DNA from 3 places in the Rhizobium anhuiense bv. trifolii genome. Region 1 is predicted to be linked to each of the others. Evidence: riboswitches for the same ligand, from Rfam matches in the RefSeq annotation. Region 1 holds a riboswitch; each other region holds the start of a gene.
What was found. A riboswitch is a leader RNA that binds a small molecule or an ion and turns the genes downstream of it on or off. The one in region 1 is predicted to bind cobalamin.
Positions count from the first base shown of each region.

Region 2: it holds a riboswitch for cobalamin, as region 1 does, so the genes downstream of both, bluB (5,6-dimethylbenzimidazole synthase) here and cobU (bifunctional adenosylcobinamide kinase/adenosylcobinamide-phosphate guanylyltransferase) in region 1, are expected to answer to the same signal.
Region 3: it holds a riboswitch for cobalamin, as region 1 does, so the genes downstream of both, NE851_RS28925 (CbtB domain-containing protein) here and cobU (bifunctional adenosylcobinamide kinase/adenosylcobinamide-phosphate guanylyltransferase) in region 1, are expected to answer to the same signal.

Region 1 covers NZ_CP098803.1:2,922,272-2,932,209, forward strand. The annotation lists gene cobN (cobaltochelatase subunit CobN) at 1-2,478, opposite strand, end outside; gene cobW (cobalamin biosynthesis protein CobW) at 2,483-3,532, opposite strand; gene cobU (bifunctional adenosylcobinamide kinase/adenosylcobinamide-phosphate guanylyltransferase) at 3,537-4,046, opposite strand; cobalamin riboswitch at 4,269-4,664, opposite strand; gene NE851_RS23155 (chloride channel protein) at 4,923-6,713, shown strand; gene NE851_RS23160 (adenylate/guanylate cyclase domain-containing protein) at 6,742-7,998, opposite strand; gene NE851_RS23165 (SDR family oxidoreductase) at 8,132-8,902, opposite strand; gene NE851_RS23170 (cobyric acid synthase) at 9,025-9,938, opposite strand, start outside.
Region 2 covers NZ_CP098803.1:2,757,465-2,767,402, reverse strand. The annotation lists gene NE851_RS22355 (methyl-accepting chemotaxis protein) at 1-1,138, opposite strand, end outside; gene NE851_RS22350 (MFS transporter) at 1,370-2,773, opposite strand; cobalamin riboswitch at 2,971-3,158, shown strand; gene bluB (5,6-dimethylbenzimidazole synthase) at 3,200-3,889, shown strand; gene NE851_RS22340 (DUF2865 domain-containing protein) at 3,893-4,984, opposite strand; gene NE851_RS22335 (ribonuclease H family protein) at 5,324-5,860, shown strand; gene NE851_RS22330 (NADP-dependent malic enzyme) at 5,927-8,239, opposite strand; gene NE851_RS22325 (FAD-binding oxidoreductase) at 8,463-9,902, shown strand.
Region 3 covers NZ_CP098803.1:4,111,957-4,121,894, forward strand. The annotation lists gene NE851_RS28910 (sulfite oxidase-like oxidoreductase) at 96-758, shown strand; gene NE851_RS28915 (hypothetical protein) at 743-1,375, opposite strand; gene NE851_RS28920 (CbtA family protein) at 1,425-2,171, opposite strand; gene NE851_RS28925 (CbtB domain-containing protein) at 2,285-2,494, opposite strand; adenosylcobalamin (AdoCbl) riboswitch at 2,508-2,650, opposite strand; gene NE851_RS28930 (histidine phosphatase family protein) at 2,739-3,293, shown strand; gene NE851_RS28935 (putative bifunctional diguanylate cyclase/phosphodiesterase) at 3,838-5,409, shown strand; partial or broken gene NE851_RS28940 (inorganic phosphate transporter) at 5,419-5,640, opposite strand; gene NE851_RS28945 (acetate/propionate family kinase) at 5,754-6,932, shown strand; gene NE851_RS28950 (phosphoketolase family protein) at 7,004-9,385, shown strand; gene NE851_RS28955 (helix-turn-helix domain-containing protein) at 9,449-9,938, opposite strand, start outside.

The sequences.
Region 1 (9,938 bases):
CGGGCAGTCCATCTCGCCGGAGACGAATTTTGCGGCCAGCAGTTCGATGCGCTCGACGGTGTCTCCATTGGTCCGCCAGGCGGCGTCGAGAATATCGGCGACGATTGCGGGCGTCGGGCGGGTCCAGGCAGTGGCCATGTCGCAATCGAGAGGGTCGAAGATAGAGGCACCCCGCACGACGCCGCTCAATCCAGCATCCGCCGCGATCGCCCGCTGCAGGCTCGCATCCCCGCCCTCACCCAGCCCGCGCGGGACCCGCGCCAGCGCCACGGTCAGATCGGTCAAGAGCCGCCCCTCGGGCGACACGCCGAACACATGCAGCCCGTCGCGGATCTGCATTTCCTTGAGGTCGCAGAGATAGGCGTCGAGCTTCTTCAGCGCCTCACCCTCGCTTTCGCCCTTCGTTATGCCGGCGTCGCGGTCGAGGCCGATATCGGCGACGAGATCGAGAATCTGCCGGCTGAGCAGGCGGATGCGGCGGGGATCGCCGCCGGAGGCCTCATAATATTCGTCGACCAGCGCTTCCAGGTCTTTCAGCGGCCCGTAACTCTCGGCCCGCGTCAAAGGCGGCGTCAGATGATCGATGATGACGGCAGCGCTGCGGCGCTTGGCCTGCGTGCCCTCGCCGGGATCGTTGACGATGAAGGGATAGAGATGCGGCAGCGGCCCGAGGATCGCCTCGGGATAGCAGCTTTCCGACAGCGCCAGCGCCTTGCCCGGCAACCATTCGAGATTGCCATGTTTGCCCATGTGGATGACGGCATGGGCAGCGAATTCGCGGCGCAGGAAAGCGTAGAAGGCGAGGTAGCCGTGCGGCGGCACGAGATCCGGCGAATGATAGCTCTCCTTCGGATCGATATTATAGCCGCGCGCCGGCTGGATACCGACGAGCACACCGCCGAACCGGGCAAACGGCAGAGCGAAAGCGCCCCCGCGAAAATACGGATCGTCTTCGGGATCGCCCCAACGGGCTCTCACCTCATCCTGAATCTGATTGGGAAGAGATTCCAGGAAGCCGTTGTAGAGACTCAGGGAAAGCGTCTCTCGGATGATCTTACCGTCATGACCGGAATTGGTCGGTCCCTCCATCAGATGGCGGATCAGCGCATCGCCGTCGGCCGGAATGTCGGCGACCGGATAACCCGCCGCCCGCATAGCCTTCAGCACTTCGATGGTGCCGGCCGGCGTATCGAGGCCGACGCCGTTGCCGAGCCGACCGTCGCGATTCGGATAATTCGCCATGACGAGCGCGATGCGCCGGTCGCCGGCGCAAGCCCTCCGCAGCCGCGCCCAGTTGGCGGCAAGCTCCGCCGTATAGCGCACCCGGCCGGCATCCGGTTCGCTGGCGACGATATTCGTCTCGACAGCCGCATCGTAACGCGCCGCCGTCTTGAAGGAGACAGCCCGCGCCAGCACCCGGCCGTCCACCTCTGGGAGCGCCACATTCATGCCGAGATCGCGCGCCGACAGGCCTTGCGAGGAAGCCGCCCACGCCTCCCTCGAAGAAGCCGACAGGATAGCCTGCAGTACGATCGCCTCATTCGCCTCCAGCACCGTTGGCTGCCGATCCGCACCCGGTGCCGAGACGGCAAAGCCAGTCGTGTTGATGACGACATCGGGCTTCAGTGCCGAAAACACGCTTTCGAGAATGCCTGTCGAAACGGGATCCTTGAGGCTATAGGCAAAGACCGGCAACGGCCGGAGGCCAAGTGCGACCAGCGCCTCGACCAGCGCCTCGATCGGCCCGGTTTCGCCGCTTTGGACGAGGGCGCGGTAGAAGCTGATAGCGACGACGGGGGAAGGTGTGGGTTCGATTCCCATCTTCTCCGTCGAGTTTGAGGTACCCCCCTCTGTCCTGCCGGGCAAAGAGGCAGCCACGCGCCAAGACTCCTCCGCAACAACCCGCCGCCACTCCTCAACCCCGATCAACCCTCGCCCCGGCCACCAGATGCCGGCCTTCATCAGTGGCACCGCCGGCGCCGGCTTCTCCATGCCTGCCAGCATCGCCCCGGCATAGTCGAGGAAGGCCCGCGCATTGGCATCGCCACCCTCGATCAGATAGGCCCACAGCGCATTGAGATCGTCGAGATCAACATTGGAGAAAGGGACGAGCCCGGCATCCGGCTTCGCATCACCCGGCAGCACTGCGATCAGCGCACCGGCGCGGGACGCTGCCGCATGCAGCGCTTCCAGCGCATAATGGAAATAGCTGGCGCCGCCGAGCGCCCGCACGACAATCAGCTTGGCATGCCGCGTCGTGCGCTCGACATAGGTATCGACCGACATCGGATGCTTGAGGCTCATCAGGCTGGCGAGCCGCAGCGAATGCTGCCCACCGCGGTCGCGGTGGGCGGCTGCGATCGCGGCAAGCTCGCTGTCGGCAGCCGACAGGAACAGGATCTCGCCCGGCGTCTGCCCGAGGTCGATCGCCTCCTCGCCGTCGCTGATCGTTCCCTGCTGGGCCAGAAGCAGATGCATTGGTTTATGCCAGCTCTTCGATTGCCGCCCTCACCGCGTCCTGATCCATCTCGTGCAGGCCGATGACGACGAGGCGCGTCGTGCGCTTTTCGCCTGGAGCCCAGGCGCGGTCGAAATAATGATCGATGCGGCTGCCGACGGCCTGGAGCTGCAGGCGCATCGGCTTGCCGGCGATATCGACGAAGCCCTTGAGGCGCAGCACGTCATGGGTTGATATGATCGTCTTCAGCTTCTCGACGAAGCCGGCGGGATCGGCAACGGGTCCGAGATCGACGACGAAGCTGTCGAACTCGTCGTGGTCGTGCGGCGCGCCGTCTTCATGCTCCAGCTCATGATGCGACTTGCGATTGGCGACATCGTCCTCGGTGCCGATACCAAGGCCGAGTAGGATGCCGGCCGAGACTTCGCCGTTCTTCGCCTCGATGATCGCGGGCTTGCGCACCGTGCGGGAGGCAACCTCGTCGCGCACCCTGATAAGACCTGCCGCGTCGATCAGGTCGGTCTTGTTGAGCACGATGAGATCGGCGCAGGTGAGCTGATCCTCGAACAGCTCCTCGATCGGGCTTTCGTGATCGAGCGATTCATCCTCGGCGCGGCGCGCATCGACGGCATCATGGTCGTCGGCGAACCGGCCGGCGGCAACGGCGGCGCTATCGACCACCGTGATGACGCCGTCGACGGTCACTTGCGTGCGGATATCGGGCCAGTTGAAAGCGGCGACCAGCGGCTGCGGCAGGGCGAGGCCCGAGGTTTCGATGACGATGTGGTCGGGCCGCTGTTCGCGCTCGAGCAGCTTCGTCATCGTCGGAATGAAATCGTCGGCGACAGTGCAGCAGATGCAACCATTGGTGAGTTCGATGATGTCGTCCTCGGTGCAATTCTCCGCGCCGCAGCCCTTCAGCACGTCACCGTCGACACCGAGATCGCCGAATTCGTTGATGATGAGCGCGATCTTCTTGCCGCCGGCATTGGTGAGCAGGTTGCGGATCATCGTGGTCTTGCCGGCGCCGAGGAAGCCGGTGATGACGGTTGCGGGAATTTTCTGCTGGTTCATGAACTTAACCCTTCATTTTCAGCGGCAGGCCTGCCGCGATGAAATAAACTTCGGCGGCCTTCGCCGCGATCGATTGGTGCAGCCGGCCGGCATGATCGCGGAAATCCCGCGCCATGCGATTGTCAGGCACGATGCCGAGGCCGACCTCGTTGGAAACGAAAACGAGCCGCGCCTTCGCGGCGGCCAGGAAATCGGCGAGCGCTGCAAATTCCGCCGCCATGTCGCGCTCCTCCATCATCAGATTGGTGACCCAGAGCGTCAGGCAGTCGATCAGCACGATGCGTCCCTCGCCGTCGATGGCGCCAAGCTTACCGACGAGATCGAGCGGCTCCTCATGCGTCGTCCAGGACGGACCGCGGTCGGCCTTGTGCTGAGTGATACGCGCCTGCATCTCCTCGTCCCAGGCCCGGCCGGTGGCAAGGTAGTGGCGGTCGAGGCCGGTCGCGGTGACGAGAGCTTCGGCGAAGCGGGATTTGCCGGAGCGCGCGCCGCCGAGGATGAAGATGGTGGTCATGCTCAGACGCTCCTCAGGGAGGGTGCGTAGCCGTGGCTTGTTCCGAGTGCACCTTTTTCGACTGCTGGGGGGACCGAGTATTCGACATAACCGGCCGAAAGCACTCCTCTTGCGGGGCTGCTTGGAGGCGTCGCGAGCGCCGCACCAGGCCGCGCTGAATTCAATCGTTCAGCCAAGACAACCTCCGTGCTGGCAACGGGCGTAGTGCCCAGGTGTGGGCTTCTGGCCCGGCACGTAATGGCAGGTCTCCTGGCTCGCGGTTATCGGCCGCGATCGGGGCAGACCGGAAACCGGTCGCCCTGATCGTGCCGGCGGATCATCCTCGCCTTCCCGGCTGCATTGGTGAAAAGGTGGACGATTCGTAGATTTAGAGGCGTCCGACCCCGGTTGATCACCATGCATCTCCAGTGGCTTTTCCGGCATATCGCCCATCCCGCCCGCTTGCATGATTGCAAGCCGCCGGCCGGAGGGGCTCGGTGCCGGATGGAAGACCCTGACCGCTCTACAGTCGCGGGGTCGGCTGTGATGAAGGCGCCCGGTTTGGGTCCGCCCCTTCACATTCCCTTTTCATCCGGAAGGGCGCAACACCGATCCGGAACCATCCGTTATGTCAGGATGGTCGGGCGACCATCCGTTGAGGGATGGTTAGGCAAGCCGGGGTGTGAAGTCAACCGGCCTTGACGGCCGGTCAGCTTCCGAGCAGATGGCCCAACCCTGTCAACACGACTTACTCTACCTAAAATATCGTCATTTATCAGAGGCTTACGTCATAAATATTTGTCCCGGGCGCCGGCTTTTCGCCGCAATTGCGTCGCAAGCGGACTGCGCGACCATCTCCGCCCTTGACCGGGCCTCTCCCCGCCTAGTTGTCTAGCCATGCTTATGAAATTGGATCGGCGCCGTTTCCGGGCGCTGCGTGTTTTCTTCGATCCGGGCCGCCTGCGGGCGCTGACCCGCCGCAGCGAGGTCGGCCTGTCACTGGCGGGCGCCGTCGTCGGCATCATCTCGGGTCTCGCCGTCACCGGTATGAGCTACGTCTCGAGCGAGCTGCATCAGCTGGTCTTCGGCATCGCCGATAGCGAGCGGCTGAGCTCATCCGAGATCGAGAACAAGATGCTGCTGCTCACCGCGCCCGTAATCGGCGGCGCTCTGCTCGGCCTGTTGCTCCTGGTGCTGGCGAAACGGCGCAAGAAGCCGATGGTCGACCCGATCGAAGCCAATGCGCTGCATGGCGGCCGTCTATCCTTGACCGACAGCATCATCGTTGCCGTCCAGAACCTGATCTCCAACGGGTTCGGCGCCTCGGTCGGACTGGAGGCCGGCTATACCCAGCTTGCCGCCGGCCTTGCCTCGAAATTCGGCCTGAAGCTGCAGCTTCGCCGCTCCGACCTGCGCATCCTCGTCGGCTGCGGCGCGGCGGGCGCCATCGCCGCCGCCTTCAACGCGCCGCTGACCGGCGCCTTCTATGCCTTCGAGCTGATCATCGGCACCTATACGATCGTGTCGCTGACACCCGTCGTCGTCTCAGCTCTCATTTCCACCCTTGTCGCAAGGCTGCTTGCCGATGGTGATTTCACCATCGATATCGGCAGCTTCGGCTCGGTCGTGCCGGCCGATTATATCCCGGCGCTGCTGCTCGGCGCCTTCTGCGCCGGCATCGGTATCCTGATCATGCAGGGCGTCTCCTTCGTCGAGGAACTGGCGCGCAAGAGTTCGATCGCCCCACCCTTCCGCCCGGCGCTCGGTGGCGTCATCGTCGGGCTCTTGGCGATGATCTCGCCGCAGGTGCTCTCGGCCGGCCACGGCGCGCTGCATCTCAACCTCTCCCGCGAGGTGGCGATCCCGACACTGATCGGTCTCTTCCTGTTGAAATCCCTGGCCTCGGCGATCTCGATCGGCTCCGGCTTCAGGGGCGGCCTGTTCTTCGCCTCGTTGTTCATGGGCGCCCTGCTCGGCAAGCTCTTTGCCTATTGCGGACCCTATTTCGCCGATGCGACGCTGACCCCCGTCATCTATGCCGTGGTCGGCATGAGCTCGCTTGCCGTCGCCGTTATCGGCGGACCGCTGACCATGACGTTCCTGGCGCTCGAAATCACCGGCGATTTCCCGATCACCGCGCTGGTGCTCGCCGCCGTCATCACCTCGTCCCTCGTCGTACGCTCGACCTTCGGCTATTCCTTCGCCACATGGCGTTTCCACCTGCGCGGCGAAAGCATCCGCAGCGCCCACGATGTCGGCTGGATTCGCAACCTGACGGTGGACAAGCTGATGCGCGCCGACGTCAAGACGGCAAAAGCGAGCATCTCCCTGGAAGAATTCAAGCAAGCCTTCCCGATCGGCTCGGTCCAACGCGTCGTCCTCGTCGAGGAGAGCGACAAATATGCGGGCCTCGTGCTGGTGCCGGAGATTTACGCCAATCCGACCGACGCACAGGACGAGGGCAAGACGCTTGCCGATTTCATCCACTACCGCAACGATTTCCTGCAGCCGCAGATGAATGCCAGGCAGGCGGCGGCGATCTTCGACAAGAGCGAAAGCGAAGCTCTCGCCGTCGTCAACAACCTGATCGAACGCAAGGTGATCGGCCAGCTCAGCGAAAGCTATACGCTACGCCGCTACAGCGAGGAACTCGACCGCCGCCGCCGCGAGGTCTCAGGCGAGATTTAAGCGTCGTCGCGCCGACCGGATCGTCGTTTCAGGATACCATGTCGGCGAGCTTGAACACGTTTACCGCTTTCGAAACCCCGCGCAATTCGAAAGATCCCAGACAGTCGTTGGCGACGGCACAGGTGACGGCGAAGCTTTCCGACATCAGAAGGTGATGTCCGAGCGTGCCGCAGAGTTTTTCAAGCCGCGAAGCCTCGTTGACGGCGCTGCCGATAACCGTGAAATCAAGCCTGCCGCGTGCGCCGATATTTCCGTAGAAGACCTCGCCGAGATGCAGCACGACATCGACGCCGATGTCAGGACCTCCATCATTCCTCCGCTGACCATTCAGCACCTTGTTGGCTTCTAGAATATTCCTTGCGGAAGCCAGTGCGGCCATGCAGGCCTTTTGCGGGTCTTCAGCATCTGTCGGAAAGATCGCCAGCACGCTATCGCCCATGAACTTGAGGATCTCGCCCAAATTTTCCTCGACATGCCAGCCGATCAGCTCGAAATGTTCATTCAGAAACCCGGCGATTTCGCCCGGCTGATAGATCTCGGTCAGCGCCGTGAAGTTTCTCAGGTCCGCAAGCAGGATTGCAGCATTGATCGCCCCTCCCTTTCCCCTCTGAATATCGCCTGCAAGGATGCGTGCACTTGTCTTGGCGCCTGTATAGACGGCAAGGATATCCGATGCGGTTTTCGATGCCGCAATGCGATAACAAGCCAGCCCCAGCGCTGGGAAGAGCTTCGCGACGATCGCCAGTTGATCATCAGAAAATCCGCCCGGCCTATCGCTTGTGAGAGACAGACTGACGCCACGCAGCGCAGCCTCCTTCGGGAATTCCAGCAGGCTGACCAGGTGATCCGTGCCGCCGGCATGCGCGAATTCTGCAAGCTGCGGGTAGTCATCGACACCCTCACCCTTGGCGATGTTCCATCGACCTGATGTTTCGCCGCGGCCCAAAAGAAAATAGATCGGCGTCTTCTCGAAATTCAGCACTGCCGCACTGCCATATTCGGCATTCTCGATCGTGGTCGCACCGCCACGGACGAAATTGGCCGAGACGCCGCCATACATGGGATGAATAGACGGCATCGAGATGCTTCCCCGCCAGATCGGAAAGCCATCCGCGATCAGCCGATCGCACAATCCGGCTATCAGCTCGCCAATATGCTCAGCTGTGATTCCATGTTCTATAAGCCACTGAATATGATTGTTAATTTCCGAACCTCCAAATGACCGACGCAGATTATGGTCGGAAATCGGGCAAATGGACGGCGATGACCACCGGGGTTGCCACATCAACCAATAGTCGAGTCAGGCAGATATTTCTAGCCGTGGTCTCCGGCAACGACAATCAGTCATTCGCCTGCCGACGAGGAGCTGTGAGAGTGCCGCAGAAGTGAAAGATGGTGCCGCAGCGCCTACCGATATCTCACATCCTGACTGTCATGCCGCCGTCCACCGTCAGTACGTGGCCGTTGACGAAGGAAGCGGCGGCGCTTGCCAGAAAAAGCGCCGCGCCGGCGATCTCGTCCGGCCGTCCCCAGCGCTGAACCGGTATACGCTGGCGCACAAAGGGCATCAATTCCTCGTTCGCAGCCATCGCCGCGTTCGTCTCGGTGGCAAACCAACCGGGCGCAATTGCGTTGCTGGTGATGCCGTGCGGGCCGAATTCGACCGCCATGCCGCGCATCAGGCCGGTCAATCCCTGCTTGGCTGCCGGATAGACGCAGTCACCGGGCATGACGACATGGCCGCTGATCGAGGTCACCGCGATCAGGCGGCCGTGATTGCGTCGCTTCATCAGCACGGCAGCATCCCGCGAAAGCGTCATCGCCGCCGCCAGATCGGTGCGCAGCAACTCCAAGATCGCATCATCGTCGAATTCGGCCAGCGGCCGTCGGTCGCGGGCGCCGACATTGTTGATCAAAATGTCGAGACGGCCATGGATCTTGTCAATATCGGCGATCACAGCACGCTGTGCCTCGCGGTCGGCGATATCGAATGCGACGGCCTCCGCCGTGCCGCCCGCAGCCCGGATGGTCCTGACGGCCTCTTCCAACGTCGCCGCCGTGCGTCCGTTGACGATGACATGCGCCCCGGCCTCAGCAAGGGCGCGCGCCATCTCGAAGCCCAGACCGCGGCCGCCGCCGGTCACCAGCGCCACCTGACCTGCCAATGAAAATCTATCCAATATGCTCATGGTTTTCGTCGCTCTCAAAGGGTCCGCCGCGACAATTAATGGACTCAGTCAACTAATTTGGCAAGAGCAGAACGGTGACACCGGATGGCAGTGTGACCGCCCCACCCGGGACACATCCTGGCCTAACCGAGCAGCCCGGCCAGCCAACGCGGATCGAGGTGACGTTCCAAATCTCCGGCGACCTCGTCGAGCGCCTGGTCGATACTCTCGCGGTAGTTCCGCCGCTCGCCCGAGAGCCCAAAGCTTTGAAGCAGCCGGGCGCGGTAGGCGTCGCTGCCGAACAGCCCGTGCAGATAGGTGCCCATGATCCGGCCGTCAGCCGAAAGCGCCCCGTCAGGCGTGCCGTCGATAATCGCCGAAGGCCGGTCGCAATCCGGGCCGCGGGTGATGCCGAGATGGATCTGGTAGCCGGCCAGCGGTGCGTCGTATTCGGTCGAGCGGGCATGGCTGTTGCGCACGGTTTTCTCCGGCGCCATCTCGGTCTCGACGTCGAGAAGCCCAAGCCCCGGCGTCTCGACCGTCCCGCCCTCGAGCCCAAGCGGATCGTGCACCGTCCGGCCGAGCATCTGGTAGCCGCCGCAAATGCCGATCACCCGGCCACCGCGCCTGACATGCGCCTGGAGATCGCGGTCCCAGCCTTGAGCCCTGAAGTCGGCGAGATCCGATATCGTCGATTTCGAGCCGGGAAGGACGACCAGGCCTGCATCGGCAGGCAGCCGTTCGCCTGATCGCACGAAGACCAGTTCGACATCCGGCTCGGTTCTCAGCGGGTCGAGATCGTCGAAATTGGCGATGCGCGGCAACACCGGCACGGCGATCTTCAGCGCACCAGCCTCCCCCCGCGCCAGACGTTCGAGCACGACAGAATCCTCGGCAGGCAGGCGCGAAGCACCCGGCAGCCACGGCACCACGCCGAAACACAGCCAGCCGGTAAAGCCTTCGATGGCGCGGATGCCGTCGTCAAACAGTGAGACGTCGCCGCGGAACTTGTTGATGATATAGCCCGCAATCATCGCCCGGTCGCCATCGTCGAGGA
Region 2 (9,938 bases), 160 kb from region 1:
GGACGGTGGTGGTCATCTCATCCAATGCGGCAGCGGTCTGTTCCAATGATGCCGCCTGTTGCTCGGTCCGCTTGGCGAGTTGATCTGCGGAGGAGGCAAGCTCGCTCGAGCCGCCTTCAACCGCCACGGAGGCGGCCTTGATCTCCGTCAGTGCGGCGGCGACGGCCTCGACCATGTTGTTGAAATCCTGCCGCAACTTATCGAATTCCGGACCGAGATCGGCCAGGTGTACGGAGAAGTCGCCTGCGGCGAGCTTTTCCAATGCATTTGCGAGAGCGGTCATGACCAGCCGCTGCGTGTTGCTGGCCTCTTCCGTGAACAATGCGTTGCGCGCCCGTTCGGCATCGAGCGAAGCGCTCTGCTCGGCAGCGGCCTGCTCCCTTTCGACCTTCGCAATCGCCTCGTGGCGGAAAACTTCCAACGCACGCGCCAGGAAGCCGATCTCGTCGCCATTTTCCTTGTAGGTGACGGGAGAGGCCAGGTCGCCTTTCTGCAAGGCGCTGATCCGTTCGCTGATGATCCGGATGGGCCGGCCAACGAGGCTGCGCATGGCAAGAAGGAAGGCGATGACGGCCAAGGCGGTGATCGCGGACTGCGTGAGCAGCGAAACGAGAACCTTCTGCTTGACTTCAGAAGCGATTTTTTCGACGGACCAGTTGGTGACGATATAACCGGTGACCTTGCCTGACTTATCCAGCGGGAGGGGTGCGGTGATCGTCACCACGCCGGCAGATAACCCGCCGTCATTGATGGTCGTCTTTTCCGGCTTTGCACTCAGGCCCTTCGCCAGATCGGCCGCTGCGGGCAGACCGTTGATGCCGTCACGTGTCCAGGTGTCGACGGCGACAGCCTCCGCATTGAATGCGGCAAACTGCACGAGATCGAGCGAGGGATCGTCGCGGTAGAGCGAATAAGCCTCTCGAACGGCATTCGCCTTGCCCCATTTCACGCCGCCCGCCGCCAGAGAGGCAAACTGCTCCGCATCCTTGGACCAGTTCGCCTTGGCGCCGTCGATCAGCGCTCGGGTTTCGTACATCCATGTGTAGGTAGCAAAGGCGGAAATGCCGCACAGATTGACGGCCACGATAATCGCCGCCAGCTTGGCTGTCAGAGGCATCGTTTTCAAAAATTGGAACATTCCGCGGGGGCCTAGAATTGCGGCTCAGTCGGACATGTTCCCGACCGGCGTATCAATACGGGCATCCACGCTGACGGTCACATCACGAGCGCTCATGCCCATGTCCTGATAGCGACCCAAAACGCGCAAACGCAGTGTGTATTTGATGTGTGAATAAATCATAAAGTAGAAAGGGATGCCGGAGCACACGCGTGTGATTTCGCTATCACGCCCGCTGGTGATCTGCCGCGATCAGCTGTTTTCCGCGATCGCCTCTTCGGGCTCCGTCTGCCGGTGTTTGCGGCGGCGCGTCGTCAGTTCCGCGCCGGCATCGCGCGGCAGCCGCAGGAAGGTGATGCAGGCGAGCGCCGAAATCGCCGAGACGCTGAAGAAGGCGACGTGGAAATCCGAGACCAGCAGCCGGCCGCCCTGGAAGCTGCTCGAAATTTCGAGGATGCCGCCGGCGATCGCCACACCCATTGCCATGGAGATACGCTGGGCAACGGCATTGATCGCGGTTGCCTGGCTGCTGTCGGCGGCGTCGACATCGCCGAAGGCCATGGCGTTGACGCCCGAGAAAGCCATGGAGCGGAACAGGCCGCCGATCAGCAGGCAGGCCATGATCAGGAAAAGCGGGGTTTCGGCGGTGAACAGGCCGTTGATGCCGAGGAAGATCGCCGCCAGCAAGGTGGTGATTGATATGACGGTGCGGAAGCCGAAGGCATTGAAGGTGCGCGAGGCGGCGAATTTCGAGCCCATGGAGCCGAGTGCGCTGACGAAGGTGACCGAGCCCGATTGCAGCGGCGTCAGGCCGAAGCCGAGCTGCAGCATCAGCGGCATCAGGAAGGGCAGCGCGCCGAGCCCCATGCGGAAATTCGAGGCGCCAAGGATCGCCGCCCGGAACATCGGGTAGCGGAACATCTTCGGATCGAGAAGCGGATAGGGTGCGCGGCGGGCATGCAGGAGGTAGATGAGACCGGCAAGGATGCCGATCGCAACCGTGACATAACCGTAGATGACGGGCACGGCCGGCAGGCTGATCACCGAGACGCCGAAGACGAATCCGGAGAAGCCGAGGCCGCAGAGGAAGAAGCCCGGGAAATCCATCGGCCGCGGGCTGCGCGGCTCGACCGCCGGCAGGAAACGGGTGACGAGGATGATGCCGAGCACGCCGATCGGGACGTTGATCCAGAAGATCCAGTGCCAGGTGAGATAGGTGGTGAGGAAACCGCCGATCGGCGGCCCCATGATCGGGCCGATCAAGGCGGGAATGGTGAGCCAGGCCATGGCGTCGACGAGTTCGTGGCGCGGCGTTCCCCGGACCAAAAGCAAGCGGCTGACAGGCGTCATCATCGAGCCGCCGGCGCCCTGGATCAGCCGCGAGATGACAAAGGCCGTGATCGAGTTGGAGAAAGCGCAGGCGACCGAGCCGATCATGAAGACGAAGATCGCCATGCGGAAGATGTTGCGCGCACCGAACCGATCGGACATCCAGCCGCTGATCGGGATGAAGATCGCCAGTGCCACGAGATAGCTGGTAACGGCGAGCTTCAGCGCGATCGGCGAGGTGCCGATATCGGCTGCGATCGCCGGCAGGCTGGTGGCGATCACGGTCGAATCCATCTGTTCCATGAACAGGGCGACCGCAAGGATCATGGGCGTGAGGCGGGGCACGGGCAACCGGGATGCTGCGAGGGACTGTATCGTCCATACGCCTTCGGTGGTGATAAGGCCATAGAAACTATGGATGAAGGAGCTTTGTCGAGCCGCTTCAAACCGACGCGGGAGGGTGCGTGGCTCAACGTGGTTCCCGACTGCGTCCTCGGGCCGGCTTGCCGTCGCCGCGCTTTCCTGAAATAGATGCGCCGTCAGGTGCCCGCCATCAACGCGGGAGAATCGGGAATCCGGTGCAAGGCCGGAACGTGCCCAACGCTGTAAGGCCGACGCTTGCCGCTTCATCTCGCCACTGGCTTCTCGCCGGGAAGGCTGCGGCAGACGGATGACGCCGAGTCAGAAGACCGGCCTGGCAAGATTGACCGATCCGCGCGGACGGCGGGCGGTTGCGTTGTTGGGGATTTGACGATGCGACCCTTTGATGAGGATGCCCTTTCGGCGGCGTCCGGTTTTTCCTTGGCCGAGCGCGAGGCCGTCTATCACGCGATCAAGACGCGGCGCGACGTTCGCAGCCAGTTCCTGCCCGATCCCTTGCCTGACGATGTTGTGGAGCGGCTGCTGACGGCCGCCCATCATGCGCCCTCCGTCGGCTTCATGCAGCCGTGGAATTTCATTCTGGTGAAAAGTGCCGCGGTCCGGGCGCGCGTCCAGGACGCCTTTGTGAAGGCCAATGAGGAGGCGGCGCTGATGTTTACCGGCGAGCGGCGACAGGCATACCGCTCCCTCAAGCTCGAAGGCATCACCGAGGCACCGCTCGGCATATGCGTGACCTGCGACCCCACCCGCAGCGGCAGCGTGGTGCTGGGGCGCACCCACAATCCCAGGATGGATAGCTATTCCACAGTCTGCGCCATCCAGAATCTCTGGCTTGCGGCGCGGGCGGAAGGGGTCGGCATCGGCTGGGTCAGCATTTTTCGCGAAGGCGATCTGAAAAGCATTCTCGGCATACCCGAGCATATCGAGGTGGTCGCCTGGCTCTGTGCCGGTTTCGTCGATCGGCTTTATGACGAGCCGGAACTCTCCGTCAAAGGCTGGCGGCAGCGCCTGCCGCTCCAAGAGCTCGTCTTCCATGACGGGTGGGGACGCAACGACCCGTAGCAATCACTGCTGTTGAGGCTGCGGCCCCGGCGTTGCCGGATTGGCGAGGTCGATCGAGCCTTGATCACCGGCAAGAAATTGCGGGCCGACCTGGCGGACCTTGTTCTGCACGGGATCGTAGGGGCGCTCCGGGACGGATGGTTGCGGTGGGGCTGCGGCAGCATCCTTCGCCGTGGGATTGGTGCGGATGGTGGTGATCGAACCTTGTTGCGGCGGTTCGCTTGACGGCTGCTTGCCGCGCATCTCATCGTAGTAGGCGGTGAGATTGCAGGCGCAGGAGGACTTTTCCCCCGGCGTGCGGTTCTTGTAGGCAAAGGCGTTTTTCATGGCGCTGTAGGGCGTGCCCGTTGCGACCGAGATCATGTTCGAGGCTTCGGTGCTCGTCACGTCACGATAGAACAGCTCTGTCTCGATACCCGGGCACATCTTGGCGCACGTCTGGGCGTCGCGGCCGAAATCGACCGAAGTGGCGTTCGAGCTGATCGGGAAGAAGCCGCCGTCGCAGGTGCGCACGCACATGGTGCTGACCGGCGAGAGCATTTCGGCCCGCGGCAGGCCGTAGCGCGGATCGACCTCTTCACCGCCGCCGAGCGGAATGAAGGTATCGGTGCGCATCGCCTGCTCCTCGATGCTCGGGGCGGGGTCGGCGGCGCTGCGATCGCTCGGGGCATAGAAGTTTTCGCTGTTGCAGCCATTGAGATCGAGCGCGGCGATCAGTTCACGGCGCGTCCCATCATCGCCGCTCTGGCCGGCCAGCTCGTTACGGCGGTCCTGGAGATATTGGATATTGTCGATCATGCGGGCTTCGGACTGCGAGAGTTCACCGCAATAATCGGCATTCTCGCCGCCGATCACGACCATGCTGCCCGAGGTGCAGCCATTGTTGCGCAGCTCGTTGCGAACCTTGCGCAGCTCGAGGTTCTGCTCGGCCATGGCGCTGGCATATTGGCGCGCCTCCCGGCCGTTGCTATTGCCGATCGATCGCGGCAGATCGGCGAGACGGCCGCGCAGGTCCTCGCAGACCGCGCTCGTCTGCGCGGCGGCGGGCGCTGCGAAGGCAAGGAGGAGGGCAAGAGACAGGTTTCGGCGTTTCACGGCGTCGTCCGGGGTGAGCAAAAAGTCGATCGGTCGATTGCGGCCTCGATCGCCGCGCATTGTCTCTTAAGGCGTTTCTCTTAATGAGCTTGGAGAAAATCCTAGCGCATTTTCGCGATCTTATCCAGCAGACGCGGGTAATCTTCCGTAAGGGGAGGTCGGGGCAGATTCATTGTCCATGATCCACATTGCCCTACAGTTCTCGGTCGGAGCGGGCACTGTTGCCGCCACCATCGTCAATGGTTGACACAACGCAGAGATACAGTTCGAATGTCCGCTTCGGGGCGAGCAGGCAGTCGCAAAATTGCGCTGGCGCAGCGAAGGCAAATAGCGGAGAAAATGACGAGCATTTCCAACAAGCTTCACTTCCCTGCAACAACAGTCGGAATATCGGAAGGCCAACATCGCCTCCACCTCTTCGTCGACGGTTGCTACGAACCCGGTTCCGGGCATGGGGGCTGGGCTTTTGTCGCCTATCGCGATGCCGTGGAGATCGCCTCGGGCTTCGGCGGCGTCGAAGATTCCGCCAATAATTCGATGGAATTGGCCGCCGTCCTCGAGGCGGCAATATGGATCAATAACCAAACAACAGGCGAACCTGCGACCATCTGGTCGGATTCCGTCTACGTCGTCAAAGGCTGCAACAGCCGGCGGCATATCTGGAAGAATAATGGCTGGAAGAAAAGCAGCCCGAATGGCAATGGCCGAAGCCGAACGATCGCCAATGCGGAACTCTGGAAAGCGGTTGACCTTCAGCTGTCCCAAAACGGTCTGGTGGCAATTGCCTGGTGCAAAGGCCATTTCGGCATCGCCGGCAACGAACGCGCGGATGCGCTTGCGGATAAAGGGCGCCTTTCGTTACAAGGCGCCCGATAGCTGTTTTATATCAACCGGTTGCAGATGCCCAAGACCAGCCTAAGCATGACGAAATGAGGAGCCGGCTTAGGCCGGCTGCGATGCTTCGACGACGGCAAGTGCCGCCATGTTGACGACGCCGCGGGAGGTGACCGAAGGGGCAAGGATGTGGGCGGGCAGGGCCGTGCCGAGCAGGATCGGTCCGACATGCAGGCCGTCGGTCATCGACTTGACGACACCAAGCGTGATGTTGGCGGCATCGAGGTTCGGGAAGACCAGGAGGTTCGCTTCGTCGTGCAAGGTCGTGTCCGGCATGACGCGCTTGCGCAGCGCTTCGGTGATGGCGCTTTCGCCGTGCATCTCGCCGTCGACTTCGAGATCGGGAGCGGCGTCGCGCACGAGCTGCAGAGCGCTGCGCATTTTCGTGGCGCTTTCGGATTCGCGCGAGCCGAAGTTGGAGTGCGAGACGAGGGCGGCGCGCGGGGTGATGCCGAAACGGCGGATTTCCTCGGCCGCCAGCACCGTCGCCTCGGCAACCTCCTCGGCGGTCGGATTGAAGGTGACGTAGGTGTCGGTGAAGAAGGTGGCGCCGCGCTGCGAGATCATCAGGCTGAGTGCGGAGAAATCACGGACATCCTTGCGCTTGCCGATGATCAGGCGGACGTCGCGCAGATGCTTCTCGTAACGGCCTTCGAGGCCGCAGATCAGCGCATCGGCTTCACCGCGCCGCAGCGCCAGCGCGCCGATGACGGTGGTGTTGGTGCGCACGATGGTGCGGGCGGCTTCGGGAATGACGCCGCGACGGCCGACGAGCGAGAAATAGAGATCGACATATTCACGGAAGCGCGGATCGTCTTCCGGATTGATCACCTCGAAATCCTGCAGCGGGCGGATGCGCAGGCCATAGCGTTTGAGGCGCGTCTCGATGACCTGCGGGCGGCCGATCAGGATCGGTTCGGCGAGGCCTTCCTCGAGCAGCACCTGGGCGGCGCGCAGCACGCGTTCGTCCTCGCCTTCGGAGAAGATGACGCGCTTGCGCTCTGCAGCCTTGGCGGCGGTGAAGATCGGCTTCATGACGAAGCCGGAGCGGAAGACGAAGCGGTTCAGCTGGTCGAGATAGGCGTCGAAATCCTGGATCGGGCGACGCGCCACGCCGCTCTGTTCTGCTGCCTTGGCGACCGCCGGCGCGATGCGCAGGATGAGGCGCGGATCGAAGGGCGAGGGGATGAGGTAATCCGGACCGAAGACCGGGGTCTCACCGGAATAAGCACGGGCGGCGACGTCGGACGGCTCTTCCCGGGCAAGCGCGGCGATGGCGCGCACCGCCGCCATCTTCATTTCCTCATTGATCGTCTCGGCGCCGCAATCGAGCGCGCCGCGGAAGATATAGGGGAAGCAGAGGACGTTGTTGACCTGGTTGGCGAAATCCGAGCGGCCGGTGCAGATCATCGCATCGGGGCGGGCGGCGCGGGCGAGATCCGGCATGATCTCCGGCGTCGGGTTGGCGAGCGCCATGATCAGCGGCTTGTCGGCCATCTGCGCCAGCAGCTCCGGCTTCAGGACGCCGGCGGCGGACAGGCCGAGGAAGACGTCGGCGCCGCCGATATTTTCGGCCAGCGTGCGCGTGTCGCTCTTCTGGGCATAGACGGATTTCCATTCGTCCATCAGCTCGGTGCGGCCCTCGTAGACGAGGCCTTCGAGATCGTGGACCCAGATGTTTTCGCGCTTCGCCCCGAGAATGACAAGCAGGTTGAGGCAGGCAAGGGCGGCAGCACCCGCGCCGGAGGCGACGATTTTGATGTCGGCGATGTTCTTGCCGGCGAGTTCCAGCCCGTTCAGAATCGCGGCGGCGACGATGATCGCCGTGCCGTGCTGATCGTCGTGGAAGACGGGGATCTTCATCTTCTCGCGCAGGCGCCGCTCGACCTCGAAACATTCCGGCGCCTTGATATCTTCGAGGTTGATGCCGCCGAAGGTCGGTTCCAGCGAGGAGACGGTCGAGACCATCTGCTCGACGCTTGCGGCATCGATCTCGATATCGAAGACGTCGATGCCGGCGAATTTCTTGAAGAGTACGGCCTTGCCCTCCATAACCGGCTTGGAGGCGAGCGGGCCGATATTGCCGAGGCCGAGCACGGCGGTGCCGTTGGAGATGACGGCGACGAGATTGGCGCGCGAGGTGTATTCGGCCGCCATTTCGGGATTGTCGCGGATGGCGAGGCAGGGCGCGGCAACACCCGGCGAATAGGCGAGCGCCAGGTCGCGCTGGTTGCCGAGTGGCTTGGTCGCCTGGATCTCCAACTTGCCCGGACGGGGATAGCGGTGGAAGAAAAGCGCCTGTTCGTCGAGATCGCCGCTCGTCAGGTTCTTTTCCGTCTTGGATTTATCCGGGTGATCCATTGCCGCCTCCGTGCACGTCTTTTTGGGAGTTCCCTCCATACATCAATCGGATACGGGCGACAGTATGGAAATGGGGGATGGGAAAAGTTTTCGTGATGAGCGTGCCGTGGGGCCAAGCGGCGGCCCTGGTTAGCTAATCCTTTTGGAAAACTTGTTTGACGACCTCAACAGGCGCAGGATGCCGGCCGCGACGGTGCGGGGCGCCGGTCGCATGGAGGAAATCATGGACAATTTGAACCTGACGACTCTGCAAAGGGGTCAGACGATGGTCAATGACGTAGCCATCGATGCCTTTGCCGCCGGATTTCGCGGCAGTCTGCTGACCAGCAAGGATATGGATTACAACGATGCGCGGGCGATCTGGAATGCGATGATCGATCGCCGGCCCGGGCTTATCGCGCGTTGCGCCGGTGCAGCCGATGTCGTGCGGGCTGTGCGGTTTGCACGCGACAATAATCTGCTCGTTTCAGTGCGTGGCGGCGGGCACGGCATTGCCGGCAACGCCGTCTGCGAGGGTGGTATCGTCATCGACCTGTCGGCGATGAAGTCGGTGCGGGTCGATCCTGAGACCAAGCGCGCCAGGATCGAGCCGGGGGCGACGCTTGCCGATGTCGACAAGGAAACGCTGGCCTTCGGGCTGGTACTGCCGACCGGGATCAATTCCACCACCGGCATCGCCGGCCTGACGCTCGGCGGCGGCTTCGGCTGGCTGACCCGCAAATTCGGGCTAACGCTCGACAATCTGCTTTCGGTCGATGTGGTGACGGCCGACGGTGAGCTGGTCAAGGCGAGCGAGACTGAGAAACCTGACCTGTTCTGGGCGCTGCGCGGCGGCGGCGGCAATTTCGGCGTCGTCACCTCCTTCGAGTTCAAGCTCAACCCGCTCAACACAGAGGTGCTGGCCGGCCTCGTCGTGCATCCCTTCGCCGATGCGGAAAAGGTGCTTAAGGAGTACCGGCAGGCACTGGAAGAAGCACCCGACGAACTGACCTGCTGGGTGGTGATGCGCCAGGCGCCGCCGCTGCCGTTCATTCCCACCGAATGGCACGGCAAGGAGATCGTGGTGCTCGCCATGTGCTATTGCGGAGACATTGCGGCGGGAGAGAAGGCTGCGGCGAGATTGCGCGCGATCGGAAAGCCGATTGCCGACGTCGTCGGCCCGGTGCCGTTCACCGGCTGGCAGCAGGCATTCGACCCGCTGCTGACGCCCGGTGCGCGCAATTACTGGAAGAGCCAGGATTTCGCCGCCCTATCGGATGCGGCAATCGACGTGCTGCTCAAGGCCGTGCGCAAGCTGCCCGGACCGGAATGCGAGATCTTCATCGGCCATGTCGGCGGTGCTGCCGGCCGCGTGCCCACAGAGGCCACCGCATTTCCGCAGCGCAGCTCGCATTTCGTCATGAATGTGCATGCCCGCTGGCGGGAAACGGGAATGGACGGAAATTGCGTCGGTTGGGCGCGGGAACTCTTCGAGGCAACCAAGCCGCATTCGGTTGGCACCGCCTATGTCAACTTTATGCCGGAGGACGAGACCGATCGGGTCGAAAGCGCTTACGGTGCCAATTACAGCCGCCTTGCCGAAATCAAGCGGCGTTACGATCCGAACAATCTGTTCCGGATGAACCAGAACGTCAAACCCACGGCGGCCGTACGGGCTGCCTGACGGGAATGGCGCGACATCAAGGCATTGAGCCTGCGC
Region 3 (9,938 bases), 1.2 Mb from region 1:
CTCTAATAACCCCGGCAAGGTTTTCCAAGGGCCTGCCGAAACTTGACACTTAACGAGCGCGGATATCCTATTGCTGCATCGCAAGGAAGCCCATCATGAGCGACGATCAGACCCCCGCCGACAGCAAGCTCACCACATCCAAGCGTCGCTGGGCGGCCGAGGGCAAGTTCCTGACCGGCCGCATCAGCCGACCTGAAACCGAGCGTTTGCCGCCCGGCCAGCACCTCGTCAAAAACTGGCCGGTGCTCGATCTCGGCCAGCAGCCTGTTGTCTCCACAGAGACTTGGCGGCTCGACGTGCGCGGCCTCGTCGAAACACCGCTCACCCTCACCTGGGCCGCCTTCCAGGCGATCGAGCAGAGCACCAGGATGAGCGATATTCACTGCGTCACCACATGGTCGCGCTACGACAACAAATGGAAGGGCGTTTCGACGCGCGATCTTCTCGACCTCGCCATGCCGAAACCCGAAGCTGGTTACGTCATGCTGACGAGTTATGACGGCTATACCACCAACCTGCCGCTCGCCGATTTCGCCGCCGAGGATGCGATCCTTGCCACCGCCTGGGAAGGCCTGCCGCTGACGCCGGAACACGGCGGCCCGATGCGCCTGGTCGTGCCGCATCTCTATTTCTGGAAGAGCGCCAAATGGCTGCGCCGCATCGAGCTGATGCCCGACGACGAAGCCGGCTTCTGGGAAAAGAACGGCTACCATATCTACGGCGATCCATGGCGCGAGCAGCGCTATTCCGACGATTGAGCCTTCGGCCGCAGGAAGTGGCGAAGCCCAAAAAAACCAAGGCCGAACAATGCAGCGAGCCCGGTCAGCGACGCCATGCTGGCTGGATGAAGTGGCACCTTGCCCCAGTGTGGCTTGATGACATCGGCGGTGTTGAAGGCCTCGCCGCTGAACCGGCAGGTGACGAGCGCAAGGCCGCGCCGCGTCATGTCGGCGTCGACGGCGGAAATGATTTCATTCGCGGCAGCCCTCTCTTGCGGCATCTCGCGCATCGACAGCAAGACCGCCTTGGCCGCCGCGAGATAGGCATGGGCGCATTCGTTGAACGGGCTTTCCTCGTCCGTCACGCTGCCCGGCACCCGGCCCCAGAGACAATAGGAATACTGGATCTCGGCATAGTTCAGGACGCGGCGGAACGGCTCGTTGGTATCGACTGCACGGGAAGCAAGATCGATGATCCCACTGCGATAGTCTGCAATCACCGCCATCTCGCCATGGGAAATTTCCGGAATATCCAGTCCGGTATGGCTGCCGCCGCCGCTAGGGCTATGGGCAAGAGCGCTTCCAGCAACCACACAAAAAAAGACGGCGGTGGCTAACGCCGTCGACACGAGTGGTATGGTTCTGCTGCTTGTCATGGCCGCCCGAAAAGTTCAGGGCGCCGGCAAGCGGCGCCCTTCGATGCGTTCAGTGAAATGCCGTTGCCGGCCGGCCGCGTTGACCGTCCTTAACGGCAAGCCGCTTTTCCGCCAGCACTCCGAAGGTAAGGCCCAAGGTTGTCCAGAGGATCACATGCATGCCGAGCGAAGTCGTGCGGAACCGCCAGAGGACCATCGCCGAGAAGTTCTCCGGCAGCTCGTTGATCGGCGGCAGCAGATAGAGCACGACGCCGATGAAGACGAGATAAGCGATGCCGGCGATGATCGCGCCATTCCAGAGACCGAAACGCTCCGCGAGGCGGCGCGACAGCGCCACCGCGGCAATCAGCGCGGCGAGCGAGACGACGATCATCAGGAAGAACAGTTCGGTCCTGACGCCGATCGTATCGGGATTGCCGACCGCCGGCGGGTTGGCCGGATACTTGATACCGGGAACGAGGACGATCGCCACGAAGGCGGCAATGGCGATGACGGCCGAGGTGCCGCGCGCCGAAAGGCTGCTGAAACGGCCGTGCACGAAAGCGAAGGCGAGAGCGAAGAGCCCGCCAACGGCAACGCTGTAGGCCATGACGCCGGTGAAAAGGCCGAGACCGGCCTGCGTGGCGCGGCTGACGATTTCAGGTTCGGCAGCTTCACCGGCCGCCTGGGCACTCGCCTCCTCGAAGGCGATCGCCGCATCGACCAGCGGCTCGCCGAAGATATGCGCAAAAGCGAAAACGAGGATGCCAGCAATCAGGCCCGCGAGCATGCCGCGAAGCAGAAGATTTCCAACCATGTCAGGAACTCCCCTAAAGCATGTCGCGCAAAAGTGTGCAGCGATTTTGCGATAACGACATGCGAAAACAAAGACCTAAAGTGAGGCGCGAATCTGAAAGATCGCGACGCGCTTTAGTGGCAGGGAAAGCCGAGGAGATGACGGCCGTCATGCACGAATTCGTGCACATACATCCCGTTGAACAGCGCCATCGCGCCTTCCTCGGTGCCGACAAAATAGAGAACGATGAGCATCAGCAGGCCACCGAAGATCGCCCATGGCAGGATCTCTCCCAGGGGGATCGGCGCCGGTGCCGCGACGGGCGCAAAAGTGGTGTCAGACATGTATTCCTCCGGGAATGACGCGTTCAGTCGAAAGAGTGCTTGTGCAGTAGGGTCTGACTTCCAGCGCGAAGAGCTTTCGACACGCTGGTCACAGTGGCGCGACCGCGCCGGATTTCCACCGGCTTCCAAACCCGCAACAGCACGGTTATATCTGCACGCCGAAGAGACTGTCAACGAAACTTCACAAGCCGGCCAAGGGCCGTCCTGCGCCGCTACAGCCGCACTCCGGGAGATCAGAACGACCGTGAATACGCGCCTCACCTGGATCTGCCACGGCGCGACGATGGCGAGCCGCAAGGCCCTGTTCCCGCTCGACGAACCGCTGGAAGGCAAGGCGGCGGAAGAAGCCGACAGGATGGCCGCCCTGCCCCGCGCCGATCGCGTTGCCACGAGCCCCGCTTTGCGCGCCCGCCAGACTGTTGACGCGCTCCGCCTCCAAGCCCGGATCGATCCGGCGCTTCGCGACTGCGACCATGGCCGCTGGGCCGGCAGATCGATCGCCGCGATAGAGGCGGAAGAGCCTGAGAACCTCATGGCCTGGATGAGCGATCCGGAAGCGGCCCCGCATGGCGGCGAGAGCCTTCTTGATTTGAGAACACGCGTCGCCGACTGGATGGAGAGCGAATCCGCCCTCGGCGGCCATGTGATCGCCGTCAGTCACGCAGCCGTCATCCGGGCGGCGGTCGCCCATGTGCTTCAGGCGCCGCTCTCCTCTTTCTGGCTGAGCGACATCGAGCCGCTCGCCGTCATTCGCATGACCAGCAATGGACGACGCTGGTCTCTGCGCTTCCAGCATTAGAGCGCCGTGCGTCCTTTCGGACGCACAAGGACGCTCGGACACTTTCAATCCTCGCATCGCGCTGTCCGAAAATCGATTCCGATTTTCGGACCGATGCTTTAGCGAGTCCTGATCATATCCAGCCTTACACAAGCAAATCGCGTCATCTCTGTTGAACCCGGTTTCGCGGGGACTACTTCCTTATCCCAAGGAGATGGAAGAATGACATATGATTGGAGTGGGGAGCGCACGCGGCGCCTGCGTTTGATGCGTGTCGCCACAGTCACAGTTCTGGTCGGTCTCATCGTCAGCGTCCCGCTGCTGATCGTCACCGCCTGAAGCACGAAAAAGGGCGAGCGATGCCATGGCACGCTCGCCTTCGTTTTTTCCGCACCTGCCATTCTGCCAACCACGAAGAGGGCTCGCTCGGCGTTTTCCTCTGGCGCCAACGGTCTCTCGACGGCACATCAGGAGGCTGCCGCCTCCGATAATTCGCCTTCTGGTTTCAACGAACATTTCAGACTTTCGTGCTACTTCCGCGAAGGGTGGAGATGGAGAAGGCGCAGTGCCGGTATTTTTCCAGAGCAGGGCCGGAAGGCAATGTGTTTCGATCGTCGGGTTCGGGATTACTCTCTGGCTCCTCTGCACCCTGTTGCAGCTTGACGACAGCCTTGTCTACTTCATGACCGGTTTCGGCGAGTACGGCGCCGACAAGCTCGTTCTGGCGCTCGGCATCGCCGGCGCCATGAGCTTCATCTATTCGGTGCTGCGCATAGCCGACCTGCGCAAGGAAACGGAACTGCGCGCCACCGCCCAGGCAAAGGCCGATTGGACCGCAACCCACGACCATCTCACCAAACTGCCGAACCGCTACGCCTTCGAGCGCAAGATCCTCTCGCGGCCGATCAAGGACGATGAGGCCGAGATCGAGGAGTGGGATCGCAACGTCACTCTCTTCTCCGTCGACCTCGACGGTTTCAAGAAAGTCAACGATCTCGTGGGCCACAAGGGCGGCGACGTCCTGTTGATCGAGGTTGCCAGACGCATCTGTGCACTCGGCAATGCCGATTGCGTCTATCGCTTCGGCGGCGACGAATTCATCGTCGTCGCCTTCGCCCTGACGGCGCAGCGCGAGGAGCGTTTTGCCAAGCTGCTGATCCAGGCGGTCACCCGGCCGATCCATATCGATGGCTTTGCCGTCGAGGTCGGCGCCAGCGTCGGCTACGACCGCTGGGCCGAGGGAGCCGAACCACTGGAAGACGCCGCCCACCGTGCCGACCTCGCCATGTATGAGGCGAAATCACGCGGACCGAACCACTATTTCGTCTTCGAACCTTCGATGCAGGACAAGGTGACCGAACGCGCCGCACTGGAAACCAGGCTGCGCGCCGCGATCTCCAACAAGGCGATCAAACCCTTCTACCAGCCGCTGATCGATCTGAAGACCGGCCAGCTCTGCGGCTTCGAGGCGCTGGCGCGCTGGATCGGCGACGATGGCGTCAACATCCCGCCGCCTGTTTTCATCGGCATCGCCGAGGAAACCGGCATGATCACTGCATTGTTCGAGGATCTTCTCGCCCAGGCCTGCAGCGACGCACTCACCTGGCCGGAGCATGTGATGTTGTCTTTCAACGTCTCGCCGGTGCAGATGGAAGACAGGCTGCTGACCTCCCGCATCCTCAAGGTGCTTTCGGCAAGCCGGTTGCCGCCGCAGCGCCTGGAAGTGGAGATCACCGAAAACGCGCTGATCCAGGATCCCGCCATCGCCGCCGTCATTCTCGACGAACTGCATGCGGCCGGCATCCAGATCGCGCTCGACGATTTCGGCACCGGCTATTCGAGCCTCGCCCAGCTCGCCCGCTATCGTTTCGACAAGATCAAGATCGACAAAAGCTTCATCGCCACCTATCGCGACGACGAACGCCAGGAAAAGATCGTCCGCGCCATGCTCGGCCTCGGCCGGAGCCTCAACATCAAGACGACCGCGGAAGGCGTCGAGGAGCATGGGCAGCTCGCCTTCCTGCTGCAGCTCGGCTGCGACATCGGCCAGGGCTATCTCTTCGGCAAGGCGATGCCCGCCGCCGAGGCGGGCATCTTCATCAGCGATCGCAATGCCAGTCTGGCCTCGACGGCCTGACGGGACGTCTTAAAACACCTGGCGCAGGATCACGAAGGGCACGAAGGGCACGAAGGCGATCGCAATCGAGGCCGGCAGCGTCAGCACCCAGGCCATCAGCATGTCGCGCACGGTCGACCATTGCAGGCCGGAACCGTTCGCCGCCATGGTGCCGGCGACGCCTGACGACAGCACACGCGTGGTCGAGACCGGCAGGCCGAGATGATCGGCCGAAGCGATGGTGACCATCGCACGACTTCGGCTGCCGCGCGGCGGCAAAAACACGTGGAGGCCCGAATATTCCCTTTCCGTCAGGAGGCCCGACGCTAAGTTCAGCTATCGTCACGCCCGCGCGGAGTCTGAGAATGTCATCGACCGACCTCCTCCTGACCTTCAATGCCGGTTCCTCGACCGTCAAGATCGGCATTTTTACGATGGAGGGTGATGCGGCGCGACGCCTCGGCAAGGGCGTGATCGATTTCCGCGCCGAACCGCTCTCGCTCGGCCTGACCAGGGGATCGCAGACATTCGAGATGCCATTGAAGGCCGAAATGACGGAAGACCTGCACGGCGTTATCGACGAGACCTTGGCGCATCTCGCCGACCATTTCGACACGACCGCCACACGCGCCGCCGGCCACCGCGTCGTCCATGGCGGCGATCGCTTCACGAAGGTGATCGCCCTCGACGACGCAGCAATCGATGCGATCGATGCGCTGACCCCGCTTGCGCCCCTGCACCAGCCGCAGGCGCTGCGTTTCATCCGCGCGCTCCGGCATCTGAAGCCGCATCTCACCCAGACGGCCTCCTTCGACACCGCCTTCCATGCCACGCAGGACGATCTCGTTCGCCGCTTCGCCATTCCCCGTGCGCTGCATGACGAGGGCGTCAAGCGCTACGGCTTCCACGGCCTCTCCTATAAATTCATCGCCGGCGAGCTTGCCCGCAAGGCGCCACGCGCGGCAAAGACCGTCGTCGCCCATCTCGGCAGCGGCGCCAGCCTCTGCGCGCTGGACGGCGGCGTCAGCCGCGATTGCAGCATGGGCTTTTCGACGCTCGACGGCATCCCGATGGCGACACGCCCAGGCCCGCTCGATCCCGGCGTTATCCTGCATCTGGCCGGAGAGAGAAAACAGTCCTTCGAGGCGATCGAAGACCTGCTCTATCACCGCTCCGGCCTGCTCGGCGTCTCCGGCATCAGCGCCGATACGCGCGATCTGCTGAAGGATGGACGGCCGGAGGCGCGTCAGGCGATCGACCTCTTTACGTTGCGCATCGCCGGCGAGATCGGCCGCATGGCGGCGACACTCGGCGGCCTTGACGCCATCGTCTTCACCGCCGGTATCGGCGAACATCAACCGGCGATCCGCGCCGGCGTTGCCAAGCGGCTGTCCTGGCTTGGCCTTGCGATCGACGAAAAGGCCAATGCCGCCAATGATTTCACGATCAGCACTGGGGAAAGCCGCATCGCCGCTCATGTCATCGCCACCGATGAGGAGCAGGTCATCGCCGACGAGGCGCTGACCCTTCTTCGTGGTGGATGATCCAGATCAATAACAGGCTGACGCCGGCCGATAGAATTGACGTTGAACACGTTTTCGAACGGGAGAAATCCATGGAAAAGCATGTCTCGACCGCCCTGGCCGATGCCGAACTCACCCTGATCGACCGCTATTGGCGCGCCGCCAACTATCTCTCGGTCGGTCAGATTTATCTGCTCGCCAATCCGCTGCTGCGCGAGCCGCTGAAACCGGAGCACATCAAACCCCGCTTGCTCGGCCATTGGGGCACGACACCCGGCCTCAACTTCATCTATGCGCATCTGAACCGTCTCATCCGCGCTCGCGACCTCGATATCATCTACATGTGTGGCCCCGGCCATGGCGGACCGGGCATGGTCGCCAACACCTATCTCGAAGGCATCTACAGCGAAATCTATCCCGATATTTCCGAGGATACGGAGGGCATGCGCAGGCTCTTCCGGCAATTCTCCTTTCCTGGCGGCATTCCGAGCCACGCGGCACCCGAAACACCGGGCTCGATCCACGAGGGCGGCGAGCTCGGCTACGCCCTCGTCCATGCCTATGGCGCCGCCTTCGACAATCCCGATCTGATCGTCGCCTGCGTCGTCGGCGACGGCGAGGCCGAAACCGGGCCGCTGGCGGCGAGCTGGCATTCCAACAAGTTTCTGAACCCTGCCCGCGATGGCGCCGTGCTGCCGATCCTGCATCTGAACGGCTACAAGATCGCCAATCCGACCATTCTTGGCCGCGCCAGTCACGAGGATTTGCATAGCCTCTTTGAAGGCTATGGCTACGAGCCCTTCTTCGTCGAGGGTCACGAGCCGCGCGACATGCACCAGCAGATGGCCGCAACCTTCGACAGGGTCTTCGATCGCATTCGCGAAATCCAGGAGGAAGCACGCAATGGCAAGGCGCCCGATATCTGCCCGCGCTGGCCGATGATCGTGCTGCGCAGCCCGAAGGGCTGGACAGGACCGAAGGAGGTCGACGGCAAGAAGGTCAAAGGCTTCTGGCGCTCCCACCAGGTGCCGGTCTCCAACTGCCGCGAGAATGACGGCCATCGCAAGATCCTCGAGGACTGGATGCGCAGCTATGATCCGAAAGACCTGTTCGGCGCCGACGGCCGGCTGAAACCGGAACTGCGGGCGCTGGCACCGGCCGGCGAACGCCGCATGGGCGCCAATCCGCACGCCAATGGCGGATTGCTGCGCAAGGAGCTCGATGTTCCCGATATCAGCGCCTATGCGGTCGAGATAGGCAAGCGCGGCAGCGCCATGGTGCAGTCGACGGAAATCCTCGGCCATTATCTGCGCGACACGATGAAGCGCAATGCGGAGGCCGCCAACTTCCGTATCTTCGGTCCTGACGAAACGGAATCAAACCGTCTCGGCAGCGTCTTCGAAGTCACCGACCGTGTCTGGATGGAGGATATCGAACCCTACGACATCCACCTCTCCCGCGACGGCCGTGTCATGGAGGTGCTGAGCGAACATCTCTGCCAGGGCTGGCTTGAAGGCTATCTGCTGACCGGCCGGCACGGCCTGTTCTCGTGCTACGAAGCCTTCATCCACATTATCGATTCCATGTTCAACCAGCACGCCAAATGGCTGAAGGTGACGCGCGAACTCGAATGGAGAAAGCCGATCTCGTCGCTCAACTACCTGCTGACCTCCCATGTCTGGCGCCAGGACCACAACGGCTTCAGCCACCAGGATCCCGGCTTCGTCGACCTCGTCGCCAACAAAAAGGCCGATATCGTCCGCATCTATCTGCCGCCGGATGCCAATACCCTGCTCTGGGTCGGCGACCATTGCCTGCGCACCTATGACCGCATCAACGTCATCGTCGCCGGCAAGCAGCCGGAGCCGCAATGGCTGTCGATGGACGAGGCGGTGAAACATTGCGAGGCCGGCATCGGCATCTGGCACTGGGCGAGCAACGAGGACGACACGATCCTGCCCGATCTCGTCATGGCCTGCGCCGGCGACGTGCCGACCATGGAGACGCTGGCTGCCGTCGATCTTCTGCGCAAGGCCATTCCGGAGCTGAAGATCCGCACCGTCAACGTCGTCGACCTCCTGGCGCTGCAATCCAGCGATCAACATCCGCACGGCCTGACCGACGGGGCCTTCGACGCGATCTTCACATCAGACAAGCCTGTCATTTTCGCCTATCACGGCTATCCCTATCTCATTCACCGCCTGACCTATAAGCGCACCAACCACCGCAACATCCATGTCCGCGGCTTCATCGAGGAGGGCACGACGACGACGCCCTTCGATATGACCGTCCTCAACGAACTCGACCGCTTCCATCTCGCCATCGAAGCGATCGAGCGTGTACCCGGCCTGAAAGAAAAGGCAGGCGAAGCGCTCGCCGCCTTCCGCGGCAAACTTGCGGAGCATCACGCCTATGTCCGCGAACATGGCGAGGACATGCCGGAGGTGCGGAACTGGACGTGGCCAGCGGCGTGAAGCGAAAACCAAACAGGACCGCAGCGAACCGGCCCGCAGAGATCATCCGTCGGGCGCGACACGTCACGCGCCTTCAAGCCGACCCTTTTCCTTGATGCGCCAGACCCGCGGCGTTTCGCCGGTATATTTGAGAAAAAAACGCGAGAAATAGGCCGGATCGGCAAAGCCGAGCCGAAACCCGATCTCCTGGACGCTGCCAAGTGTGAAAACGAGCTGGCGTTTCGCCTCTTCGATGAGTTTGCCGGCGAGCAATTCATGGGGGGTGTTGCCGGTCATCGACCGGACGATACGGGTAAGATGCGTCGGCGAAACTCCAAGCTCCCTGGCGTAGAAGGACGCGGGCTTGTGCGATCGGAAATGGCGTTGAATGAGCTCGTTCAGCATTTCCAGCCGCCGCTCGTTCTCGTCGGGCGGGAGCTCGTGCATGTTTCCTTGATGGGAAATCCTCGCAGTCAGCCTGAGCACCAAGCCGACATAGGCCGCCAACACCTCGTTGCGGCCGCTGCGCCGGTTTTCGAATTCGTCGCCCAGCCGCCTCAACGTCTGCATCACA